Regions from separate parts of the Rhodopseudomonas julia genome, predicted to be linked through region 4. Evidence: riboswitches for the same ligand, from Rfam matches in the RefSeq annotation. Region 4 holds a riboswitch; each other region holds the start of a gene.
What was found. A riboswitch is a leader RNA that binds a small molecule or an ion and turns the genes downstream of it on or off. The one in region 4 is predicted to bind cobalamin.

Region 1 (4,494 bases), 1.1 Mb from region 4:
GGGCCTCGCCCGTATCGGTGAGCGCGCGCCGTCCGGCTGAGAGAACGTGGCTCATCGTCAGGCCGCCGTCATCTTGCGCCGGGCCGCGATATAGAACGCGACGCCGAAGATGCCGAAGATATAGCCGATCCCACCGAGGATGCTCTGCATGTCGTGCTTCTCCTTATAGGCGTCGATATCGCGCCTGAGCGGGATCACCTGTTTCTGCACCGCCTCGGTGATCATCTTGTGCTGCGCTTCAAGAAGCGCGGCGAGATCGACGCCGGAGCTTTGGGCGGTCGCCCCCACAGTCCCGGAAGACGCCGGCTCGGCGGCACCGGCCGCAGCTTCGGCAGCGACCAGCGCCGGCGATGAGGCCTCCGCACCGCCGATCTCCGGCAGCTCCTCGGCCGACATCCGCACCTGCGCGACATGGCCGGCACCCAGATTGGCCTTGAAGACGAGCGGCACCGCCTTTTCGGGCTTGTAGGTGAAGGCTCCGGTCTCGTCGGTTACCGTCTCGCCGAGCTTGTTGCCGTTGTCGTCGAAAACCTCGACCGTCGCATCGCTCGCCATATCGCCGTTGGAAAAGCCGACCTCGCCTTCCACGACATCGCCGGACGCATAGACGGAGGCGATGACCTTGTGGGCGAGAGCCTGCGGTGCGGGCAGAAGAGCCAGGAAAACGAGGGCTGCGCAGAGTTTTTTCATAATGCGACCTCCTCGGCGGCGGATCGATTGAAGGTGGCGAAAAGCTCCGGCTTGACGCGTCGGGCGAGAACCACGGCCGCCCCCGTCACCAGGGCTTCGATGATCATGATCGGGATATGGGCGAAGAAGACGAGCTTGGCGGCCGGAATGAATTCGTCGCCCGAAAGTGCGAGAGCGATCGCGACAAACGCCGTCGTCAGCGCGATCGCGAGCCCCCCGCCGATGGCGCCTGAAATCGCGGCAACCGTCAGCGAATTGGAGGCGATCCCGCGTCGGCACAGATAATAGACGATCACCGCCGGCAGCGCGATGTTGAGCGTATTGACCCCGAGCACGGTGAGCCCTCCGAAACCGAAGAACACCGCTTGCAGGAGAAGCCCGACGAAAAGCGCCGGAAAGGCGGCCCAGCCGAGCACCAGCCCGGCCAGACCGTTCATGATGAGATGGACGCTGGAGGGACCGATCGGGACATGGATGAGCGAGGCGACGAAGAACGTCGCGCTCAACACCCCGGCTGCCGGCATCTTTTCCGCCGTCAGCGATTTAAGGCCGAGCGCGATGCCCCCGGCCGCGAGCACCGCACCCCCGATGACGACGTCATTGGCGAGCGCACCGTCGACAATATGCATCGATCCCTCCTGCCGTCATTCGACGTCGTAAGCGCGCACCCAGATGACGGCGTCCTGCGAGAGCTCTTTGCCCTCGAACTCCGTCTGCGGGCCCGTGCCGAGCGCGGCAAAGCCCCAGAAACCGGCCTTCGGAACGCCGAAGGTGAAGTAGCCGTTCTCGTCGCTCATCGCGACGACGGCACCGCCCGGCATCGGCGAGGCTTTGGGCTCAGAGGGCTTGTTGTCGTCCATGGAGGGTTCGGCCGCCATGTATTCGACTTCGATCTCGGCACCCGCGACAGGCTTGCCCTCCGACAGCACCCGGCCCGTAAAGCTGGAACCGGCCAGAATGTTGGTCGGGCGATCGAGCGGCACGATTTCCGTCGCAAGCCCTTTGGGCTCGGCCCAATCGGTCGGCAATTGCGCCCGGTTGAGATAGGCCTTGGCGATCTGCTGGATGTAGATGTCCTCGCTCTCCTCGTAATAGGGCTGAGGCACGACGACGAGCGTGTAATCGCCGGCACGCTTGGCCGGCAGCGTGGCATCGAAGGCTTGGGCGCTGTTTTCGAGCCCCTCGAAGGTGATCGGCTTGAGGCTGTCCTTGAGATCGATCTTCTTGCCGCGGAAGACGGCGTAGAACTCTTCCGGCGCGCCCATATCCATGACATGGCCGTTCTCGAACGGGTGCCAGAAGATGAGCTTCAGCGGCACATCGCCCGGCTCGGCGAGGTTCACCTCGGGCGTGTAGATCAGCTGAAAATGCGCTTCGGCTGCGGCGGGAAGAAGGAACGCCGCCGATGTGAGGGCGGCACAGGCAAACTTACGAAATTTCATTCGTATCGTCTCTCCAATGACTGTTGCGGGAGAACCGCGACAGTGATGCGGAAAGGACGATCGGGGTTTTGGCGAGGATTGGGCGCAAAAGGGATTCATGGCGCCGTTCCACCGCCAGACGCTCACCCCGGCGTCCGTTGCGGTGCGGCACCGGTGGCCCGGCGTCGCGCGTCAGCGGCAGGTCTCCTGGCTTGCGGGTCACAGCGTGGCTTCGTCTTCCCAGCGCAGATGCGCCAGTGACATGTTGAAGCCCTGCTCGCCGCTCACAGTTGCGGGGGCAGCCACGGTTTCGGTCCCTGCTGGGTACGCCTCACCGTGTTCCCTTTTAATCCGGTCGCTTTGCGTCCGGAAACCGTTGACACCCCATCTGCCGGCGAATGGCCACAATTGTCAATGCCGTGCAGTGCTGGCAGCTATGCTGGGCATGGCTTCCCTTTGCCGGCATCATGTTCGGTCGAAGAGCGCCCTACGGCATAAAAAAAGGCCGACCGCATATAGCGGCCGGCCCTCTCAAACTTGCGCAGCGTGGCTGCGTTCAGCGCGCGGCCATCCGCTTCTCGCCCATTCCGGCTTTTGGCTTGCTGCTCTTACGCAGCATCCGTTCCAGACCGGCCTGAGCGCCCTCGTTGCCGCGGCCCGCATCTCGCCGGCCATTCGCGCCACCATTGCGGCTCTTATGCGCGCCGGCTTCCGTCCGCTTCGCCGAACGGCCTGCCTCCGCACCTTCCGGCCTGCGGTTGCGACCCTCTTTCGGGGCATCGCCATTCCGGCCTTCACTGCGCGCCTCGAAGGCGACCGGTTTGCCCGAGCGCCTGCGATTGCGTGAGGGAGAATTGCGCTTGCCGGGCTGGCGTGATCTTTCGTCGCGCCGCTCGCCCGCCTGCTGGCGCACGCTTGCGGCCGGAGCCTCGTCGGCTTCGCCGACCGGCTCGCCGCCCGCAACCTGGTTCGCAATCGCCTCGCCGCGGGCCTCGCTACGAGGTGCCGCGCCATGCGCATCGATCCTCTTGCCGATCAGCTTCTCGATATCGCGCAGAAGACCCCGCTCGGAATGATCGCACAGCGAGATCGCAATACCGCTCTTGCCGGCGCGCGCGGTCCGCCCGATGCGGTGCACATACGCCTCCGGCACGTTCGGCAGCTCGAAGTTGACGACATGCGAAACGTCGTCGATGTCGATGCCGCGCGCCGCGATATCGGTGGCGACCAGGACAGCCACACGACCGTTGCGGAAGGCACCAAGCGCCTTCTCACGCTGATTCTGGCTCTTATTCCCGTGGATCGCCGCAGAGCGCAGGCCGGCCTTGTCGAGATGCTGGCTCACCCGGTCGGCACCGCGCTTGGTGCGCGTGAAGACGATCGCACGCTCCATATCGGATGCGCCGAGAATATCGACGAGCATGTCACGCTTGGCGGCGCTCGCAACGTTGATGACGCTTTGTGCGATCTGCTCGATCGGACGAGACACCGGAGCGACGGAGATTTCCGCCGGCTGACGGAGAAAATCGCCCGCAAGCTTGCGGATCGCCGGCGGCATCGTCGCCGACAGGAGAACCGTCTGACGCTCACGCGGCATCTTCGCCAGGATCTTGCGGATCGCCGGCATGAAACCGAGATCGAGCATCTGATCGGCCTCGTCGAGCACGACGACGTCGGTCTGATCGAGCCTGATGGCACCGGTCTGCATATGGTCGAGAAGCCGCCCAGGCGTTGCGATGACGAAATCGACGCCGCGTGAAAGCGCCTTCACCTGCGGTCCGGGCCGGGCGCCGCCGATGACGACCGCCGACGACATGTTCACGAAGCGCCCGTAATTGCGCACGCTGTCGGCGACCTGCTGGGCAAGCTCGCGCGTCGGCACGACGATGAGGGCATGGCAGGTCCGCGGTGCGGCCGGAACCATGGTGCGGCTGAGCTTATCGAGAACCGGCAGCACGAAGGAAGCCGTCTTCCCGGTTCCCGTCTGCGCCGTGCCGAGGAGATCGCGGCCGGCAAGCATGGTCGGGATGACCTGCTCCTGAATCGGAGTCGGATTGGTATAGCCTTCGGCGGCAACGGCACGAAGGATGGGCTCGGCCAGGCCGAGTTCATTGAAAAGTGTCAATATGAGCTTTCTCGTCGCGGCCAGCCTGAGACGGCCGGCGCGAGCTATGTCACTTGGTTTTGGAAGCCTGCGTAGATCAGCTGCCGGGAGCTTGCGCCTCAAAAGGCGCCTTCAGGGCAACGATCGATACGGAAAGTTGCTTGTGACCACCGACGGCGACGAACGCCTCTACGCGCGGGGTCATCACGCCCTTGAACCACGCCTGGCGGCAATTAGCAACCGCAATCGCGTTCCCTGCCCCTGAAAGGAGGCGCTCAA
Region 2 (4,494 bases), on a different contig from region 4:
CGAAGCTGAACGCTTCGTCAAGATGGATTTCCAGGCGGGCAGGCCCGCCCGGAAAGGCTGGTGCCGAAACGTCAGGCCTGTCTTTGTGCCCGCGGCGCCCAGACGTCGTCGGTGGCCCCGTTGCCATTCAGGCGGCGGCTCGCGATGAACATGAAATCGGCGAGGCGGTTGATGTAGACGAGCACGTTCGGGTTCACCTTTTCCTCCAGCGACAGTGCGACGATACGCCGTTCGGCCCGGCGGATCGTGGTGCGGGCGACATGCGCCTGGGCGGCGGCGATCGTGCCGCCCGCCAGCACGAAGTTCGTGATGCGCGGCAGGGCGGCATTCATCGCTTCAAGCTCTGCCTCCAGTCGCTGAAGGGGCTCCTCGCCGACGCGCAGATGCTCGCCGTGCTCGCCCGGCATGTGCAGGTCGGCGGCGAGGTTGAAGAGGTCGATTTGGACATTGCGCAGCATCTCACAAAGCTCGGTATCGTCACCCGCAAGAGAACGCACGAGGCCGATCTGCGCGCTCGCCTCGTCGATGGTGCCGTAGGCTTCCACCCGCTTGTCGCTCTTCGACACGCGCATGCCGCGCCCCATGGATGTTTCCCCCTTGTCACCGCCTCGGGTGACGACCCGGGTCAGGCGCACGCGCTCGTTTTTTCCTTCATGGCTCTGGCTCATCTCTGCCTCCTTGCTGAAAGGTTGCGCTTCGTTTGGCTGCGAAGCGGCAGTGCTTGCGGCTCGCGTATGAGGATGCGCGCTTTGTCGCGATTGACAAGCCGCCAGAACGCGAACTAACCACGACATGTTGGGGGTGTCGCCTCCATCAAATCAAGACGTGGTTCTTTCGGAGCTTTTGGCTTCGGAAGCTAAGAGGGAATCCGGTGCGCCATCGGCAAGACCGGAGCTGCCCCCGCAACTGTAAGTGGTGAGACTCTGTCGCCAGAAGGTCACTGATGCACGCTGCATCGGGAAGGCCAGGCAGGGTCCAGGATCCACGAGCCAGGAGACCTGCCACGTGCTTGGAGAACTGTCCTCGGGCGGGGTGTCCCAGGGAATGTGCCAGGCCGTTCGAGGCTGCCGCCTTCCGTTACCCGCGCCCCTTGATCACAAGGGAGTGCATTGCATGACATTGCTCAAAGTTCGATCGGGCCTCGAGTGGAAGCCCAGCCAGCGCAGAGCCTGTGCGACTTCGCCTGCGGCACGGTGATGGCCATGGAAGAGAGCCTCGCGCCGGTCGAGTTTTCGCTGGCACCGGAGGGGATGCCGCGTCGTGCGCGCGCCCTGATGATCCAGGGGACGTCCTCCGATGTCGGCAAGAGCATGCTCGTTGCTGGCCTCTGTCGCGCCTACACGCGCCGAGGCCTCGTCGTCCGCCCCTTCAAGGCGCAGAACATGAGCAACAATGCCGCCGTCGCCGACGACAGCGAGTTGCCTCCCGGTCCCGACGGCTTTGCGCCGCGCGGCGAGATCGGCCGCGCCCAGGCGCTTCAGGCGCGGGCCTGCCGGGCGGCACCGTCGATCCATATGAACCCTGTCCTGTTGAAACCGCAGAGCGGTGTCGGCTCGCAGGTCGTCTTGCGTGGAAGATCCCTCGGCAATTGTCCGGCGAAGACCTATCACCGGATGCGCCAGCAGCTCATGCCCGCCGTGCTCGACAGCTTCAACCGTCTGACGCGCGAGGCGGACCTCGTGCTGGTCGAAGGCGCCGGGAGCGGCGCAGAAGTATATCTGAGGGCTTCCGACATCACCAATATGCGCCTGGCGGAACAGGCGGATCTACCGGTCGTCTTCCTGTCCGACATCGATCGTGGCGGCACCATGGCCGCCATCGTCGGCAGTCACGAACTCCTCGATCTGTCTGATCGGGGACGGGTCGTCGGCTATCTCATCAACAAGTTTCGCGGCGACCTGACGATTTTCGAGCCGGGCATGAAGACGATCACAGAGAAGACCGGGTGGCCGTGTCTCGGTGTGATGCGCTGGTTCGAACAGGCGGATCGCCTGCCGGCCGAGGATTCGCTCGCCCTCGAACGCCCGCCCGAGCGCCGCGGCAGCGGTCTCAACATCGCCGTGCCGCGCTTTTCGCGCATTGCCAATTTCGACGATCTCGATCCCTTGTCCGCCGAGCCGGGGGTCAATCTTCGCTTCGTCAATCCGGGCTCACCGATCCCGGCTGAGACTGATGTCGTCATCCTGCCCGGCTCCAAGGTGACACGTGCCGATCTCGACGTGGTGCGGCGCGAGGGCTGGGATGTCGATATTTTGGCGCATGTCCGTAAGGGCGGGCGGGTGCTCGGCATCTGCGCCGGCTTCCAGATGCTGGGGCGCGTCGTGCGCGATCCCGAAGGCATCGAGGGGCCTGCAGGAGAAACGCCCGGCCTTGGGCTCCTGGACATCGAGACCGTGATCGGTGGCGAGAAGCGGCTCGTCGAGCTGGATGTGGGCGAAGAGACGAGCGGCTGCCGCATCACCGGCTACGAGATGCATATGGGCCGCACCAGCGGCCCCGGCCTTGAGAGGCCATGGCTTCATCTGCGCGAGCCGCGTGGCAGTCTACGCGCGGAAGGCGCGATCTCGCCCGACTGGCGGGTTGCCGGAACCTATCTGCACGGCATCTTCGGCTCCAACACTTTCCGCGCCCATTGGCTCAGGCAGGTCGGTGGCTGCGCTTCCGAGCTCGATTTCGAGGCAAGGGTGGAAGCATCGCTGGAGGCGCTCGCCGATCATTGCGAGGCCAATCTCGATCTCGATGCGCTGCTGATGCTGGCCCGCTAGCCGTAAGCTATCAATCGTTCGTCCGGCTCCGACCCGGGCCGCTGAGGTTGTCAAGCGTCAGGGCCTCGGAGACGAGCCGGATGAACATGCACGAGGATGCTGGCCCCGCCGTCTGCCAAGCCCCGAAAGGCGCCCCGGGATCTCGCCTCGGCAACTTTCTGGAGGTTGGTCGGATCTTGGTGGGATTTGGCATTTTGGGCGAACTGCGCCCGGCACGCTGTTTCCAGTGCCCGGTCAATTCGCTGATTTTATGAAGAAAACTGGTACGAACGGGTGGATTCGAACCACCGACCTTCGGAGCCACAATCCGACGCTCTAACCAACTGAGCTACGTTCGCATGTCCTGGTGAGGCGGTGCGGACCCTAGTGTTCCGCGCCGGAGATTTCAAGCGTCGGTGGGCCATAACCTGGCGCGCCAGCTTGCGATTCCCCGCCTCTGCGGCACCGCTTAACCGAGGAGCGCCGCCAAGGGAAGGGGGCGGAGAAGAAAGTCCGCCGCGGCGCCGTCGCATGGGTGCTCCGACGGCCTCGCCGTGAGGTGTCGCTGCCGCGCTTCCGCGGCCGCATGCAAGGGCATGAAAGCCGCCGTTTCGCTGCCTTGCGTCAGAGTGCCCCTCGGGGGTTGAGGGCGCCAGACGGGTGGGGCGTCTGGCCGCCTTTTGCGCCGAGGCTTTATCGTGCCGGCTTTGTCGCGGGTGCCGCTTCGGGCAGGTGCAGTTTCGAACCCTCCTCCGCGCGGCCCCTGGAAATGCGCGAGAACCGGGGATGTGCTGGAGCCGGGGATCCTGTTCGGCACAAAAAAAAGCCCGGCAAACTGCCGGGCTCGTTGGTGACGCGCGCCGCCTCTGCAGGGTGGCGTCGCAGGTCCTATTTTCTGGTCACGAAAGCTCAGTGGCTCGTGACTTTGTCGAGGTTCTTCTTCGCCGCCGTGCGGGCCGGGCGAGACGTGTCCTCGGTGACCTTGGTGAGAAGGTCGCGCATGCCGTTGCCCTGATCCATCAGCGCTTCGAAGCGCGCCCGCATAAAGGCGCTCTGAAGCTGGATCGCGTCGGCGAACGAAGTGACGCCGAGCATCTGGCGAGCATGGTCGAATGCCGCATCCGTGTTGGCCTTGGCGTTGTCAAGAGCCGCGAACTGGACCTGCAGGAGACCCTCGCGGGCGTTTTCCACAGTATCTTCCATCACGTCCGTGGACTCCTCGGCAGCAGCTTTGAGACGGGCGTAATTCTCCCGCGCGCTCGCCAAAGAACGTTCCGTCATGGCCCGGAAAGCTTCGGGCATCTGCATCTGCGTCATGCCGAACATTTCCGTCAGCTTCTCGGTGGCGTCCTGAAACGCGCGATCGGCAGTATTGGCCGCATCCTGCGCGGTTGCCGCTGCCTCATCAAAAGCCTTTTCACCAGCCTGATTGAATTCGTGCTCACTGGACATCTAAGATCTCCTTCCACTTCTGCCTGGGTTGCTCCCCCCTCAGGCTTCTGGAGAGTATATAGGGAAAGTTTTGTGCAACGCAACAAATTATTGCGCTGCAGCATATGAGGCCCGCCTGCGGCTGAAGTTTTCAACCGTTAACCATCCTTAAGAAAAACGGACTTTGCGACGCGCTCCAGGCCTGCGATTCTTTTTCAACTCCGGTTACCTATTTTTAACCAAGGCGAGTCGCGGAGATTACGGAAATCATGCAATCGGAGGGCAGGGGCCTGGTGGAGGCGATGGCGGACGAGCGCCT
Region 3 (4,494 bases), 730 kb from region 4:
TCGTCGGTGGCGGGATCTCGCTCGCCGGAGGCTTTCTGCTCGATCGTATCCGCCGGCATCTTCGGGCAAATACCTGGCCGTATCTGGTTGCTGATGCCCGGATCTTGGCGACCGAGCATGGTAACGATTCCGGTCTCATCGGAGCTGCGGCCATGGTGCGCCGCCGTCTCAATCCTGTGGCGGGCGAGAGCGTTCCCGTCATCAAACCATCGGCATTCGTTTGAACGAGGTGACCGCCATGGCCCGAGAGCTGCAAGTTGAGCTTCGAGGTGTGCGTAAGAAGTTCGGGGCCGCGGAGGTGATCCGTGGCGTCGACCTCGGCGTTGAGGCCGGGGAATTCGTCGTCTTCGTCGGGCCGTCGGGATGCGGAAAGTCGACGCTCCTGCGCTTGATCGCGGGTCTGGAGGAGATCACCTCCGGCGACCTCTTGATCGAGGGGCGTTCGGTGAAGGATCTGTCGCCGGCCAAACGCGGCATCTCGATGGTGTTTCAGTCCTACGCGCTCTATCCGCATCTGACCGTGGAAGAGAATATGGGCTTCGGACTGAAGCAGGCGAAGGTCGAGAAGTCGGAGATCAAGCGGCAGGTCACCGAAGCGGCCGAGATGCTGCGCCTGTCGGAGCTTCTCCAGCGTAAGCCGCGACAATTGTCCGGCGGGCAACGCCAGCGTGTTGCCATCGGTCGTGCGATCGTACGCGATCCGAAGGTCTTTCTGTTCGACGAGCCTCTCTCCAATCTCGATGCGGCCCTGCGCGCCCAGATGCGCATCGAGATCGCGCGCCTGCATCGCGACATGGACGCCACGATGATCTACGTCACGCACGATCAGACGGAGGCGATGACACTCGCCGACCGCATCGTGGTTTTGAACGAGGGGCAGATCGAACAGGTCGGCACGCCGCTTGAGCTCTACGGCAAGCCGAAGACGCGGTTCGTCGCGAGCTTCATCGGCAGCCCGCAGATGAATTTTCTGCCGGTGCGTGTTGCCGGGACGGCGGACGGTGGTCCTCGCCTCAAGCTGCCGAACGGGGTTGAGATGGCTTTCCCGGAAGTGCCCCCGGCTGCGATCGACCGGGACGATGTCGTGCTCGGTATCCGCCCTCACGAGATCAAATTCAGTCGCGAGGAAACCCAGGGCATTTCGGCCGAGATCGTCGTGGTCGAGACCTTCGGCAACCACACGCTTCTTTATGCCAATATCGGTGAGGACGATCTCGTCACGGTCGAGACGGCAGGTATCAGCGATGTGACGACGGGTGAGCGCGTTTGGCTGAGTTTCGATCCGAGCCATTGCCATTTCTTCGGAAAGGATGGCCAGGCTCTATAGCTCGGGCCGAGAGCTTTACGGCATAGGCCGCCCTTATGCTCGAAGGGGCGGCCCGAAGGGAGCGGCTGAGGCCGGGCTCTTCTTGTCGAGATCGTGCCCCGATAGATATGCTCACCTGCAACGAGCGATATGCCTGGTGCCCCGCGTCGAGGGTGTCGGGCTCTACAGCCTGCGGCATTATGGCTGGCTTCAGCTGGGGATGCCTGTAAAAATCGTCATACATCGAAGTATTATTTATGAATACCGATGTAAATATTGCAGAAATTGGTGCTTCCAGGTGCATTTTTATGGCAGGAAGCAACCTATGGGCGTTATAAATAAACCAAAGATAGAATTTCCTCCTGTTGCAAGTGGGTAACGAAGCAGCCCACGGCGAGACCGACTTGACATAAGCCGTGGTTAGCGCCAGTAAAAGCCCGTTACCGGTTTCCGAGCGCGCGAGCGTGAGGATGAAAAGGGAATACGGTGAGGCTCCCCAAGAAGGGCCGAAACCGTAGCTGCCCCCGCAACTGTGAGCGGAGAGCAGGGCTGGGAGTGCCACTGGCGCGCGAGCGCTGGGAAGGTAGCCTTTGCTTGGTGCCGCGAGCCAGGAGACCTGCCGGTGATGTGCATCGGGCTGTGTGGGCCGTCGATGCATAACGAGGGATGTCGGGGTCTGCATCCAGCGACGAAAGTCACGGCAGGCAGCGCGTGCGCTTGCTTGTCATATTTCGGCGTTGGGCGGAGCGGTCATCCTGATGGAAGAGCATTACCCAACTCATAAGTGGCGGATCCAGGACTTCGTCGACATCCCGACGTTGCAGCGGATTCAGGACACTTTCGCCAAGGCCATGGATATGGCCGCGGTGACAGTTGATCGCGACGGCGTGCCCGTCACAAAAGCGAGCAATTTCCAGCCCGTGTGTCGTTTGATGCGCTCCACGACCGAAGGGTTGCGGCGCTGCCATGCCTGCGACGCTTGCGGGGGGCTCGCCGCCTATCGGTCTGGCCGGCCGGCGACCTATGTCTGTCATGCCGGGCTCGTCGATGTCGCTGCGCCGATCATCATCGAAGATGAATATCTCGGCTGCCTTTTGTGCGGCCAGGTGATGCTCGAAGATGAGCGCGAGCGCACCATTCGGAACGTGCTCGACCGAAACCATTCGCTTGGCATTGCTCCGGCGGAGCTCGAAGAAGCGGTCTACGCCATGCCGGCGGCCGATCGTGACCGTCTCGATTCCGCTGTTGAGATGCTGATGCTGGCGGCGAGCCACATCATCGAGATTGGCAAGACGAACTTGATCCAGGCGCGCCTCCTCAAGGAGGTGAAAGCCAAGGCCGCCACCGAAAAGGCGCTGCAGGATGCTCAGCTGCGGGCCTTGCAGGCGCGGGTCAATCCGCATTTCCTGTTCAACTCCTTGACGCTCATCGGCTACACGGCTTTCGAGGAGAGGGCGGTGAAGACCGAGGAAGTCGCCTATATGCTGAGCGACATCCTCCGCTACAGTCTGCGCAATCTCGCCACGCTGGTGCCGCTCAGCGAAGAATTCGACATGATCGAGCGCTGCTTGCGCCTCCATCAGCTTCGCTTCGGCGACCATCTGAGCATTGAAGTCGATCTCGACGAAAGCCTGCGCAACTGGCCGGTCCCCTGCATGGTTCTGCAGCCGCTTGCCGAGAACGCGATCGTGCATGGGGTCGAAGCGCTCTCACGGCCGGTGCGCGTGCGCGTTTCGGCTCGCAAGGTCGATGATCGCGGTTTGATCGAGGTCTATGACAACGGCGCGGGTATGAGCGAGGCTCAGGTCGCCGCGCTCAACAACGATCGTTGTGTCCTGCAGCAGGCGGAACGGAGCCGGGCGGCTCTGGGACTGCAGAGCGTCATTACCCGGCTCGACAGCGAGTACGGCAACGACTTCGATCTCAAAGTGACGAGCAGACTGAATGAGGGAACCCGAATTGAGCTTTCCTGGCCACTCGGCGACTATGCGCAGCTCGAAAATGCTTGAGCTCGCCCGTACTGAGCGTTTTGCTTCCATGTTTCAGGGGGCGTTTCAGCAGGAGTCCTCGGTTCGACCTGGCCTTTTGGTGGCCGACGACACACCGATCATTCGCTCGACGATCAGTCGCGTCGTTGCCGCAGAGGCTCTCGACTTCGCCAATGTCTGGGAAGCCAAGAACGGCTCCGAAGCGGTCGAGGTCGCCCGGCGGGAGCGGCCCGAGCTCATTCTGATCGATATCAAGATGCCCGGCGTGGACGGGTTGGAGGCGGCGGCGATCATCAAGGCCGAGCTGCCCCGCACGCGGCTCATCTTTCTCACGGCTTATGATGAGTTTGCCTATGTGCAGCGCGCCCTCAAGATCGGCGCGCTCGATTATCTCTTGAAGCCGATCCGTCCGACGAAGCTCGGCGAATTGCTGCGCAAACTCCACGGTGAGATTTGCACGGAATTGAGTGCGTCGTCGGCTAATGACGCGGAGATCGCTCGTGACGTCACGCCGGCCGCAACGCCCTGTGCGCCGGAGAGAGATCCGGTCAAGCGGGCGGTCGCCTTCATCTCCGAGAACTATGCCGACGAAAACATGTCGCTCGCGGCTGTCGCCAACGTCGCGCATCTCAGCCCGTCACATCTTGCGCACCGTTTTCGCGAATGCGTCGGCGTCAGCTACAAGCAGTTTCTCACCGAAAAGCGCATCGAAGCCGCCAAAGACCTGCTTTTGACGACCGACACGACCAATGAGGCGGTCGCCGAGCAGGTCGGCTATGCCAACGTCACCAATTTCTATCGCCTGTTCCAGCGTGAGACAGGCATGACACCGGCGCAGTTCCGCAGATGCGAGAAGGAGCCGGAGGCCAGCTCGGAGTGACCTTCGGGCCGCCTATCTTCGAGGATGGGCGGCCGCTTCGTCTTCTCACTCATGCACGGTCTTTGCGATCATGCATGGCGATGCCGATCGGCGTCACAAACATCGGGTGGGACGGCAACTTTGTCGGCACGCCCGTCATCTCGCCTACGATCTCGGCCATGCCGGGCATGCCGCTTGTGCCTCCAACGAGGTGAATGGTCTTGACGTCGTATGGTGCGATATGGCGGGCCACGATGCTGCCGACCTTCTGCATCACCGGTCTGACCAGCGGATAAAGTGATCGGGCTCGTTTCGGATCTTTCTTGATATCCTCCGCCTCC
Region 4 (4,494 bases):
CGATTGCCCGGCTGAAGCGATAATTCCAGATAATCCCCTGATCGATCGGATCGACAGGATAGCTCCCCCCGAACATCTTCATCGCAAGCACCTGACCGACCGTCTCCGGTGGGATGCGCGTCTCTCCGATCGCAGCCCCGAGGATCAGAGCTGCGGCCAGAATTGCGAGTTTGGACGAGATCGACGTCAGAAGACCCGGCCAGCGGCCGGGTCGGTAAGTGGCCATAATCGGGCTCTGCTATTTCAGCTTGGGAAGTTCATCGGCAAGCACCTCGAGCGCTGAGATGTTGCGGATGGAGGGATCCATGGAATGGGCATCCATGATGACAATCCGCCCCGACTTGACGGCGTCCATCTCTTTGGCGACCGGATCCGTCTTCAGAAATTCCAGCTTCTTTTCGACATCGTCGGCAGGAAAGCGGCGGCGCGTCATCTCAGCGACGACGATGATGTCCGGATTGGCCTTGGCGATGGTTTCCCAGCCGACAATCGGCCATTCTTCGTCGCTTTCCACGACGTTGCGGACGCCGAGCTTCTCCATCATCCAGCCGGGAACGCCTTTGCGCCCGGCGACATAGGGATCGACGTCCATTTCGGCGGAGGAAAACCAGAAGACGGCCGATACGTCACCCGCATTGGCCTCTTTCGCCTTCTCCACCGCAGCTGCCTCGCGCCTCGAAAGATCGGCGACAAGCGCCTCGCCGGCCTCCTTCACGTCGTGGATCTCGGCAAGCTCACGGATCGCACGATAGAGGGCGTCGGTGCTGTACATCTCCAGCCGGGTCCCATCGACGCCGGTGGAATTGTCTTTCACGCAGTCGGTCTGAAGAATGTAAGTCGGGATGCCGACATCGTGGAATTGCTCGCGGGTTCCGACGATGCCCTGCGGCCCGATATGCCATTCGTAAGAGACCGAGACGAGGCCGGGCTTCTTGGCGACGACGCTTTCGAAGCTCGGATCGTTGTCTGCAAGCCTTTCAACCGAGCTGTTGAGCTCGGCAAATTCAGGCAGCACATCGCTGAACCAAACAGAGGTCCCGACGACCTTATCGCCAAGGCCGAGAGAATAGAGAATCTCAGTCGCAGACTGGCCGACCGTGACATCGCGTTCAGGCGCTGCCTCGAAGGTGATCGTTTGTCCGCAATTGTCGATGCTCAGCGGGTAGTTGGTTTCGTTCGCATGCGCGGCATCAATGAGCGAAAGACTGGCCAGTGCTGCGAGGCCGATCGCGACGTTTCGGTGCATTGTGTCTGCTATCCTGGTTCCGAGAGAGAACCGCGGGGGCAGGCGGAATGGATTGCCCGAAAAGAGACTCGCGCATTGTCGTCGACGACAGGAATGTCATCTCGATCCTTCCCCCGACATCCCCGCCGGGTCTGGTTGCATGATGATGGCAGGTCTCTTGACTTGCGGGTCTCTGCTTCCCCGAGCCTTCCCAGGCGCCAGACGGTGTCCGTCATACGCCCAGTGGCATCGTTCGGGGTCGCTCTCCGCTCACAATTGCGGGGGCAGTCACGGATTTGGCGCCTACTGGCTACACCGCACCGTATTCCCTTTTCATCCAGCGAAGTCTTCGTTTCGCTGGAAACCATCGACAGCGATAAAGGCTGGATGGTGTCGAAGTGTCAAGCCGGATGCGCGCCACATTCCGTCCCGGTTGCGCAGGCACAAACAAGTCGGCGCGCCACGCCCGCGATCTTTCAGACACGCATACGTCGGACTTCGGTCATGTGGAGCCAAACGCACCGCGTTCGCGGCCCCGTCCGATTCGCTTATGCTTGGCTGAGCAGCCGGCGAAGCTCGATTTTGAGCACCTTGCCGTAATTGTTCTTCGGAAGCTCATCCAGAAAGACATAGTCCTTCGGGCGCTTGAAGCGGGCGATCTCCTCGCGGCAGAGCGCATCGAGTTCTTCGACATTCGGCGTGTTCTCCGGCGCGACGACGAAGGCGACGACGTCCTCACCCCATTCGGGGCTCGGCCGGCCGACGACAGACACCTCCTGAACGGCGGGATGGCGCAAGAGGACCTCCTCCACCTCGCGCGGATAGATGTTGGTGCCGCCCGAGATGATGACGTCCTTGGAGCGATCCATCAGCGTCAGGAAGCCATCCTCGTCCATGGCGCCGATATCACCGGTCCAGAGCCAGCCGTGGCGCAGAGATTCGGCACTCGCCTTCTCGTTTCGCCAATAGCCGGCCATGACGCTCGGACCGCGCACCAGAATCTCACCGCTCTCGCCCGGGGCGAGCGTATGACCATCGCCGTCCGCCACCCGCACATCGACGCATGACTGCGCCGTGCCGACGGAGCCGAGCCTTTCGCGCCAGCGCGGATGGCTTCTATCTGCGACGAGCTCACGAGAGAGCGCCGTGATCGTCATCGGGCTTTCGCCCTGACCGTAGATCTGAACGAAGCGCGGTCCGAAGAGGGAAACGGCTTCCTCGATATCCGCCACATACATCGGGCCACCACCGTAGACGATGGTGCGAATTCCCTCCCCGTCGTAGCCGGTCGCTTTCGCATGCTTCACAAGGCGGCGGACCATGGTCGGCGCAGCGAAGAACGACAGACTGCCGAGAGAACCGGCGAGCGACACGATTTCAGCTACGTCGAATCCGCCCGATTTTGGAACGACATGGCGGGAACCTCGAAGAACATGCATGAAGTTGTAGAGCCCCGCCCCATGCGACATCGGCGCGGCATAGAGCGCGGCATTCTCGGTGTGCACCTCGTCGACATCGACAAAATAGGCAAAGCTCATCGCCTGTAGATTGGCGACCGAGAGCATGACGCCTTTCGGATTGCCGGTCGTGCCGGAGGTGTAGAAAAGCCAGGCGAGCGCATCCGACGACATCGCATGTGGCGCGGCAAGCGGTTCGGCGGCAAGAAGCTCCTGGTACGCCTCGCCCGGCGCCGTGATCAGACGCACGCCCTCATCGAGTCGCTGCGCCAGCACCTCGTCTCCCTCAGAAATGAAAACGAGACCCGCTCCCGAATCTTTGACGATGTAGGCCGCCTCGCGCGGATGGAGCTTGTGGTTGATCGGCACGGCGACCGCGCCGGCCCACCAGATCCCATACATGATCTCCAGATACTCGGTCGAATTGGCCATGAAGATCGCGACCCGGTCTCCGGGCGAAACGCCGTGCACCTCTTTGAGCGCACGCCCGAGCCGTGCGGCCCGCACGGCAAATTCTTCGTAGGTTGCGACGAGGTCATCGCCACGCATAAGCGCCGGTGCCTCGGGCATCCTTCGCGCCATGCGAAGAAGCCAGTCCGCGAGATTCATGGATCAGACCTCCAGGGGCTCGACGATCGAAACGTAACGTACGACGGTGCCGCCGCCCATATCGAAGCAGAGGTCTAGATCCGGACCAGCAAGCTGTATGTCGCCGGTCTCTCCCGTGAGCTGGCGCGACGATGACGTGCATGGAAACGCCGGCCACCTCATTGGGCAGCGCGTTGCGCGGAGGTAAATTTGTCCCGGCGTGAGGACGGGCGCCGCTTCAAGCGACACCGGCCCTGTACTTATCGGAGATACCTACCACTTCGCCATGACGTGGCGGACGACCGTGTAATCTTCGAGCGCATAAAGGCTCATATCCTTGCCGTAGCCGGAGCTCTTCATGCCGCCATGGGGCATTTCATTACACAGCATGAAATGCGTGTTGATCCAGGTGCAGCCATATTGAAGCTGCGCAGCCGCCGCCATGGCGCGGCCGACATCCTTCGTCCAGACGGAGGATGCCAGACCGTATTCGCTGTCGTTGGCCCAGGCGACCGCCTCATCGACCTCCGAGAAACGCGTCACGGAAACGACCGGACCAAAGACCTCGCGCTGCACGATCTCGTCCGTCTGCAAGGCGCCGGCGATCACCGTCGGCCTGTAGAAGAACCCCGGCCCTTCGGCTGCGCTGCCGCCGGTGACCGCCTCCATATGCCCGTGCGACAATGCTCTTTCGACGAAACTCGCCACACGCGAACGCTGCCTTTCGGAAATCAGCGGGCCGATTTCGACGCCCTCATCTTCCGGAGCGCCGAATTTGAGGGTCGAAACCGCATCGGCGAGATCGGCCACGAGCCGGTCATGGATCTTCGCACCGGCGTAGACGCGGCATGCCGCCGTGCAATCCTGGCCGGCGTTGAAATAGCCGAAGGTTCGTATGCCTTCGATCACTGCTTCGAGATCGGCATCGTCGAAGACGATGACCGGCGCCTTGCCGCCGAGCTCCAGATGTGTGCGCTTCATGGCCCGGCTTGCCGCCTGCAGCACCTTCTGGCCGGTTGCCACATCGCCCGTCAAAGACACCATCCGCACCCGCGGATGTTCGACGAGCGGCGCACCCACCGTCTCTCCCCGTCCGGTGACAATGTTGAGGACACCTTTCGGGAAGAGGTCGGCGACGAGCTCGGCAAGGAACAACGTCGTCAGAGGCGTCTGCTCCGATGGCTTCAAAACAGCGGTGTTACCGGCCGCGAGCGCCGGGGCGAG

Region 1: linked by a shared signal. The riboswitch ahead of J2R99_RS09145 (DUF4198 domain-containing protein) and the one ahead of J2R99_RS14310 (ABC transporter substrate-binding protein) in region 4 are both predicted to bind cobalamin.
Region 2: linked by a shared signal. The riboswitch ahead of J2R99_RS03685 (cobyric acid synthase) and the one ahead of J2R99_RS14310 (ABC transporter substrate-binding protein) in region 4 are both predicted to bind cobalamin.
Region 3: linked by a shared signal. The riboswitch ahead of J2R99_RS17630 (PocR ligand-binding domain-containing protein) and the one ahead of J2R99_RS14310 (ABC transporter substrate-binding protein) in region 4 are both predicted to bind cobalamin.

The regions. Positions count from the first base shown of each region.
Region 1 covers NZ_JAUSUK010000002.1:14,436-18,929, reverse strand. Annotated here, with positions in the region: gene cbiQ (cobalt ECF transporter T component CbiQ) at 1-55, opposite strand, end outside; gene J2R99_RS09155 (NikL family nickel/cobalt ECF transporter subunit) at 58-690, opposite strand; gene cbiM (cobalt transporter CbiM) at 687-1,319, opposite strand; gene J2R99_RS09145 (DUF4198 domain-containing protein) at 1,335-2,132, opposite strand; cobalamin riboswitch at 2,292-2,504, opposite strand; gene J2R99_RS09140 (DEAD/DEAH box helicase) at 2,668-4,236, opposite strand.
Region 2 covers NZ_JAUSUK010000001.1:779,302-783,795, reverse strand. Annotated here, with positions in the region: gene J2R99_RS03690 (cob(I)yrinic acid a,c-diamide adenosyltransferase) at 72-668, opposite strand; cobalamin riboswitch at 811-1,020, shown strand; gene J2R99_RS03685 (cobyric acid synthase) at 1,203-2,765, shown strand; tRNA gene J2R99_RS03680 (tRNA-His) at 3,027-3,103, opposite strand; gene J2R99_RS03675 (phasin family protein) at 3,654-4,196, opposite strand; gene J2R99_RS03670 (histidine kinase dimerization/phospho-acceptor domain-containing protein) at 4,445-4,494, shown strand, end outside.
Region 3 covers NZ_JAUSUK010000002.1:1,791,475-1,795,968, reverse strand. Annotated here, with positions in the region: gene J2R99_RS17640 (ROK family protein) at 1-224, shown strand, start outside; gene J2R99_RS17635 (ABC transporter ATP-binding protein) at 239-1,327, shown strand; cobalamin riboswitch at 1,734-1,944, shown strand; gene J2R99_RS17630 (PocR ligand-binding domain-containing protein) at 2,065-3,315, shown strand; gene J2R99_RS17625 (response regulator transcription factor) at 3,395-4,174, shown strand; gene eutJ (ethanolamine utilization protein EutJ) at 4,224-4,494, opposite strand, start outside.
Region 4 covers NZ_JAUSUK010000002.1:1,065,562-1,070,055, reverse strand. Annotated here, with positions in the region: gene J2R99_RS14315 (FecCD family ABC transporter permease) at 1-226, opposite strand, end outside; gene J2R99_RS14310 (ABC transporter substrate-binding protein) at 239-1,246, opposite strand; cobalamin riboswitch at 1,377-1,609, opposite strand; gene J2R99_RS14305 (class I adenylate-forming enzyme family protein) at 1,774-3,291, opposite strand; gene J2R99_RS14300 (gamma-aminobutyraldehyde dehydrogenase) at 3,544-4,494, opposite strand, start outside.